DNA from 3 places in the Megasphaera sp. SW808 genome. Region 1 is predicted to be linked to each of the others. Evidence: riboswitches for the same ligand, from Rfam matches in the RefSeq annotation. Region 1 holds a riboswitch; each other region holds the start of a gene.
The links. A riboswitch is a leader RNA that binds a small molecule or an ion and turns the genes downstream of it on or off. The one in region 1 is predicted to bind ZMP and ZTP.
Positions count from the first base shown of each region.

Region 2: linked by a shared signal. The riboswitch ahead of E0L13_RS03925 (phosphoribosylaminoimidazolecarboxamide formyltransferase) and the one ahead of E0L13_RS09705 (formate--tetrahydrofolate ligase) in region 1 are both predicted to bind ZMP and ZTP.
Region 3: linked by a shared signal. The riboswitch ahead of E0L13_RS10250 (OFA family MFS transporter) and the one ahead of E0L13_RS09705 (formate--tetrahydrofolate ligase) in region 1 are both predicted to bind ZMP and ZTP.

Region 1 is NZ_SJOT01000027.1:25,841-28,039, reverse strand. Features, by position in the region: gene E0L13_RS09705 (formate--tetrahydrofolate ligase) at 1-823, opposite strand, end outside; ZMP/ZTP riboswitch at 873-952, opposite strand; gene E0L13_RS09700 (ISLre2 family transposase) at 1,075-2,199, opposite strand, start outside.
Region 2 is NZ_SJOT01000006.1:88,681-90,879, forward strand. Features, by position in the region: gene E0L13_RS03915 (hypothetical protein) at 1-238, shown strand, start outside; gene E0L13_RS03920 (DUF1847 domain-containing protein) at 268-891, shown strand; ZMP/ZTP riboswitch at 972-1,049, shown strand; gene E0L13_RS03925 (phosphoribosylaminoimidazolecarboxamide formyltransferase) at 1,111-2,199, shown strand, end outside.
Region 3 is NZ_SJOT01000031.1:156-2,354, forward strand. Features, by position in the region: gene E0L13_RS10250 (OFA family MFS transporter) at 1-1,142, opposite strand, end outside; ZMP/ZTP riboswitch at 1,213-1,297, opposite strand; gene E0L13_RS10255 (D-alanyl-D-alanine carboxypeptidase family protein) at 1,349-2,199, opposite strand, start outside.

The DNA.
Region 1 (2,199 bases):
AGGGGCCGCCATGTACGAGGGCCGGCGTGTGCTCGATTGTCTGGACGAGGTTCGGCTTGATGGCGTCCTTCATGAGGATTGCCATAGCACCTTCGACGCCGAGCTGGCGGGCCGTCACGAGATTGCCGTCCAAGTCATAGGCTACGGTGATATCGCCCATGCGCTTCTTCAGGTCCATGAGGTCGCTGGCCAGGCACAACGCCGCCATGATTTCCGAGGCGACGGTAATCATAAAATGGTCTTCCCGCGGGAACCCGCAGACCTTGCCGCCCATGCCGACGACGATGTTGCGCAGGGCCCGGTCGTTCATGTCCATGACGCGCTTCCAGATGACGCGGCGCACGTCGATGCGCAGGGCGTTGCCCTGATGAACGTGGTTATCGATAGCAGCGGCCAGAAGATTGTTGGCCGCCGTAATAGCGTGCATGTCGCCTGTAAAATGGAGGTTAATATCTTCCATCGGCAGTACCTGCGAGTAACCGCCGCCGGCAGCGCCGCCTTTAATACCGAATACGGGGCCGAGGGACGGCTCGCGCAGGGCGACGACAGCTTTATGACCCATGTAGTTCAGCGCCTGGGCGAGGCCGATCGTCGTCAGCGTCTTGCCTTCGCCGGCCGGCGTCGGCGTAATAGCCGTGACGAGGACGAGCTTGCCGTCTTCGTTTTTCGAAAGGCGCTTAATAGCGTCAAAGGAAATCTTTGCCTTATATTTACCATATAATTCCAAATCATCGTCAGTTAATCCGACTTTTTCCGCAATCTTTACGATCGGCTCCAGCGTGGTCTGCTGTGCAATTTCAATATCGCTTAATACCTGTGCCATGATTTGCGTCACTCCTGTCCGTAGCATAAAAAAATACCGACACTTCTGGAAAGGTTGCCCAGACGGTCGGCTTCGCGTCAATCATGCTCCCCGTGGTTGATTCCACTTCCGTCAGTCACATGATTATGGATTTATTATACAAGAATTCTCCGTATACTGTCAATGACATTTGCCCCTTCAGACAGTGTCAAGTTGTTGTGGGTATATATTTGACAGAAACATCTTGGCATGTAAATCCAGCCTTTTAGTATCTAATGTATATGGTGATATCCACTGTTTTGGATATCTTTCATCCATCTTCCGTGTAATGCGCCTTCGCTCCCCGGCATACGGCAGCTGTGCTCTGCATCATACACGCAGTACGGCAGCCGCCGGCGTCGGCATTGCCTCGTCAATTCCTGTTCATTCAGGTCTGGTACTGTATCGGAGGGTTTCTTCGTCAGGCAATCTAAGGCATAGCGCCACACGTCGCCGCCGTTTTCTGCCAGCGTCCGCAATCGGGCAATCCGTTCCGCCCCGTCTTTGCTCCAGCCCATTCCACGTGAGCTCAGCCGGGCCGACAGGATATGACTAACATGCCCTTCCGTACTGCTGGCGAATGTCTCCCGGTTCTGCAGCCAGTCCCGAATCCCTTCCCAATGGTTCAGGATATATTGTTGACCTTTGCGAATCGCCTTTCTCCGATACGGACGGTGTCGTATCTTCTGTTCAGCTTCCCGGCAGAATTGTTCCCGGTCATTGGCCAGCAAGGCGTCATACAGAGGTTGGAGCGTTTTCGTCCCCGCTATCTGCCGCAAGTATTTGACAACATGAAATCCGTCCATGACGCATCGGCTTTTTTCCAGGTACGCCGTCGCGCTCTGTATCCACGCCGCCCCGTCTCCCAGAATCGTAATCTCCGGGCTGCCGTATACGGTTTGGATATACTCTTTGATTTCGTCCCAAGGCATCCCATATCCCGTGAATACTCGCTTTGCAGTCAGTGTTCTCCGGGTTCTCCCCTCCGGTACTTTCCCTTCATATACATAGGCCAGCCGCAGCTGCCGGTTGTTTCCCTGCTGCATCGCCACATGGTCTTCGTCGGCTTCGATGAACAGTTCGGATACCTTCGGCCTCCGCTCCGGCAGGGGAGCCGCTGTATTCGGGATCGTCCCCAACCGGCATAAGACGTTCCGCACGCTCTGTTTGCTTACCGGGACCGGAGTGGATACTTGGGCTGCTTTCGCATAACTCATATCCTTGGCATGGTCTGCCATCCGGGCCTGACAGGAAGCCTCGATCCGGCTGTACGCCGGCAGCTGGCACCATTCGTCCAGCAGATAGGTGTAGCGGCCCGTGTCTTTCTGTCGGTAATACCGGCGGTGAAAGGTGATTTC
Region 2 (2,199 bases), on a different contig from region 1:
GCTGCGCATCAGTTCTATAGCGCGCAGCGTCGGCACACCGGCGTTTCTGGCCTTTCTCTTTTATACTGTGGAGTGGAGCGCCGTCTATTATCTGGTCAGCCTGTTTGTCGGCATCCTTGCGGCCGGCTTGGCTTATAAAGGCGGCAAGGGAAGGGGCTTCATGCATTTTATGGGGATTATCGCCTGGATTCCCTGGGTGTGCCTCAACGGAATGCTGTTATATTTGATTATGAAATAGTTATAGTAAACGGAAAGGTTGTGAAGACAATGGCAGAACGAACCCTTTCCTGCGCCGACTGCGGCGTAGTGAACTGCAACGTCATGAACAAGGAATATCCCGATTTCTGCGTGACGACGCACATGGATGAAGACGTGAAACGAGAAGCCCTAGCACTGTATGAGCAGGACGACAATCAGCAGGTCATGCAGACGGCGGCTGGCGTCGAATGCGACGGCTATTTAAAGTGGTGCCGCGTCCAGGAGACTATTGAATTTGCCAAACGCATGAATTTCCATAAAATCGGCATTGCGACTTGTGTCGGCCTGATACAGGAAACGCGGATGCTGGCAGGGATTCTGCGCAAGCACGGCTTTGAAGTCTTCGGCATGGCCTGCAAGGCCGGCGCCGTTCCCAAGGCAGAGCTGGGAATTGACGAAAAATGCAACGCCGTCGGCGTCAACGCCTGCAATCCCATCCTCCAGGCCAAGATGCTCAATGCCGAGCATACGGATATGAACATCGTCATGGGCTTGTGCGTCGGCCACGACAGCTTATTTTACAAATATTCCGAGGCCTTGACGACGACGCTGGTTGTCAAGGACCGCGTAACGGGCCATAATCCTGTGGCGGCACTGTATACCAGCCAGTCGTATTATAAGACGAAATTATAAGTTGAGCGAGCATATCGCTAAAAGGCGCCGCCCTTGTCTGTTTCCCATTGACACAGGGCGGCTGCGCCTTGTATAATGAAACAGAAGCATGTGACTGACGGAAGTGGAGCTACCACGGGGAGCATGGTTCATTACAGCCGACCGTCTGGGCGAAGGTTCCAGAAGTGTCGGTATTTTTATTTTTGCCAGGAAATTTCTTATTTTCAGGAGGTAATACTAATGAAAGAATTGCAATTGAAATACGGCTGCAATCCGAATCAATCATCGGCAAGAGTATACATGAAAGACGGCAGCGAACTGCCCTTTGAAGTCATGAACGGCCGTCCGGGCTACATCAATCTGCTCGACGCCTTCAACAGCTATCAGCTGGTCAAGGAATTGAAAGAGGCGACAGGCCTTCCCGCCGCGGCGTCCTTTAAGCATGTCAGCCCGGCTGGTGCCGCCGTTGCGACCGACATGAGCGATACGCTGAAAAAAATCTATTATGTAGACGATTTGAAATTATCTCCCCTTGCTTCGGCCTATGCCTGCGCCCGCGGCGCAGACCGCATGAGCTCCTACGGCGATTTCGTCGCCTTGTCGGATATTTGCGACGCTGAAACGGCGACGCTGTTGAAACGGGAAGTATCCGACGGCGTCGTGGCTCCGGGATATACGGACGAAGCCCTGGCTATTCTCAAGACGAAGAAAAAGGGCAACTACTGCGTGCTGAAGATCGACCCCGATTACGTTCCTCAGCCTGTCGAATCGAAGGACGTATACGGCATTACCTTTGAACAGGAACGCAATAACGCCAAGATTACGGCCGACTTGTTCCAGAACCGCCCGACGAAAAATAAAGACATCCCCGAAGCGGCGCAGCGCGATTTGCTCGTAGCGCTGATTACCCTGAAATATACGCAGTCCAACTCGGTCTGCTACGTCAAGGACGGCATGACCATCGGCGTCGGCGCAGGCCAGCAGTCCCGCGTTCACTGCACGCGCCTGGCCGGCAATAAGGCCGATATCTGGTGGCTTCGCCAGAATCCGAAGGTATTGGCCCTGCCGTTCCGCGATGACATGCGCCGCCCGGATCGCGACAACGCTATCGACGTCTATATTTCCGATGACTACGAAGACGTACTGGCCGACGGTGTATGGCAGAATCTGTTTACTCAGAAGCCGGAACCCCTTACGAGAGAAGAAAAGAAAGCCTGGATCGGTCAGCTCCACGGCGTAGCGCTAGGCAGCGACGCTTTCTTTCCCTTTGGTGATAACGTAGAACGGGCCCACCGCAGCGGCGTCGATTACATCGCTCAGGCCGGCGGC
Region 3 (2,199 bases), on a different contig from region 1:
GTAATGGAGTAGCTGTTGGTCGTCTCCTTGATCCACGACAGGAGCAGGGGACCGGCCACGCCGGCGGCGCCCCAGGCGGTAAGGATGCGGCCGTGGATAGCGCTCAGGGCCTTGGTGCCGAACAGGTCGCTGAGGTAGGCCGGCATACAGGAAAAACCGCCGCCGTAGCAGGTAATGATGAGCAGCACGACGATTTGAAAGCTGAAAGCGTTCGTTTCCGTCGACAGCTTGAAGAAGGCCAGGGCCTCGATGAAGAAGAAGAGGACGTACGTATTAGCCCGGCCGATATAATCCGATACGGTCGCCCAGGCGATGCGGCCGGCGCCGTTCAAAAAGCCGATGAGGCCGACCATGGACGCGGCAGCCATGGGCGACATGCCGACGACTTCCTGGGCCATCGGCGAGGCGACGGCCAGGAGGGCGATGCCGCAGGTGATATTGACGAAAAAGAGCCACCAAATCGTATAGAGCTGCCAGGTCTTCATGGCCTCTTTCAGGGAAAACTGCGGCATGGCATCGGCATAGACCGGGCCGGATGGCTTCGCCAGCTCTGTATCGGGACGGGGTATTTCGTCGTCCTTCGGCGGCGCTAAGTACAGGGACGAGGCTGTCATGACGACGAGATACACCGCGCCCAAGATGAGGAAGTTCGTCGCCAGGCCAAAATTAGCGACGAGAAGCTGCATCGCCGGACCGGCGATCATGCTGGCAAAGCCGAAGCCCATGATGGCCAGGCCTGTGGCAAAGCCGCGGTTGTCGGGAAACCATTTGACCAGGGTCGAGACAGGCGTAATATATCCCGTCCCCAGGCCGATGCCGCCGATGACGCCGTAAAACAGATACAGCATCGGCAGGCTGCGGAACTCCATGGCCGCCGCCGTGCCGAACATAGCCGAAATGAAAAATAAAGTCGACACGAGGCCCGACTTGCGGGGGCCGGCCTTTTGGACGAAGCTTCCCAGGCATCCGGCAGACAAACCTAAAAACAAGATAGCCAGCGAAAAGGTCCACGTCGTCTGCTGGAGCGTAAAGCCCATCGATTCCATAATGGGTTTGGTCAAGACGCTCCAGGCGTAGACGCTGCCGATGCAGATATGAATTCCCATGGCGGACAGGGCAATGAGCCAGCGATTTCTCTTCATGATATCGTCTCCTTTGACTTGTCCCGCCGCGGCAATACAAAAAGCCGGCCGGCTGGACAAAGAATAGATGTACTCTTGCCCAGACGGTCGGCGTGTATGTCACCGTGCAGTCCACGTGGTTATTCCACTTCATTCCGTCAGTCCTGCACTGTATAGGTACGTTGTTATGATATGATTATACGGATTTAGAGCATACCTGTCAAGAATTATGCAGATTTTTTCACAGCTGCCGCAGCCATGTCGGCCGTATCGGCGTCCGTTCCGTAAGCTGTTTCCTGCGCGGCTTTACTCTTAGCCTTGGCGTCCGCCGCAGCCTTGGCCTGCTCCATCTGCTGCCGGCCCAATTCGGTCAGCGTCTGACCTGCCGGGGCCTTGCGGATGATGTAGACGTTTTCCAGGGGCTTCAATACGGAAAAGCCGTATTTCATCAGGGCCTGGGCATCGCCGTAGCGGTCCTCCGAATTCATGATAGCCGCGATGACCGTCCGCCCGTTCTGAGTCGCCGAAACGACGAGGCACGGCCCGCCGGCATTCGTCGTGCCGGTTTTAATGCCGTTTGCTCCGGGGAACCCGCTAGTCAGGAATTCGTTCGTCGAAACGCAATGCTTATAGCTGCCGTCGACGTAGGGCATGTCAAAGGTACTGCGCTTGACCATATCCCGGAAGGCCGGCAGCTTCATGCCGTAAGCCCCAATTTTGGCCAGATCCCGGGCCGTCGAATAGTGATTGGCGTCGGGAAGGCCGTGGGGATTGACGAAATGCGTATGGGTCGCACCGAGAGCCGCCGCCTTCGCGTTCATTTTTGCGACGAAGGCATCTTCCGTCGGCTCAACCGTTTCCGCAATGGCCACGGCGGCATCGCAGCCCGACACGAGCATCATGCCCGTCAGGGCGTTGCGCAGGGTAATCTGGTCGCCCTGCTGCAGGCCGAGGACAGAGGCATCGCTTTCGACGCTCAGGGCCTTATCGGTAATGCGAATCGTCTTATCCATGATGCCTTGTCCGTTTTCCAAGGCGACGATACAGGTCATCATCTTCGTCGTACTGCCGGGATATC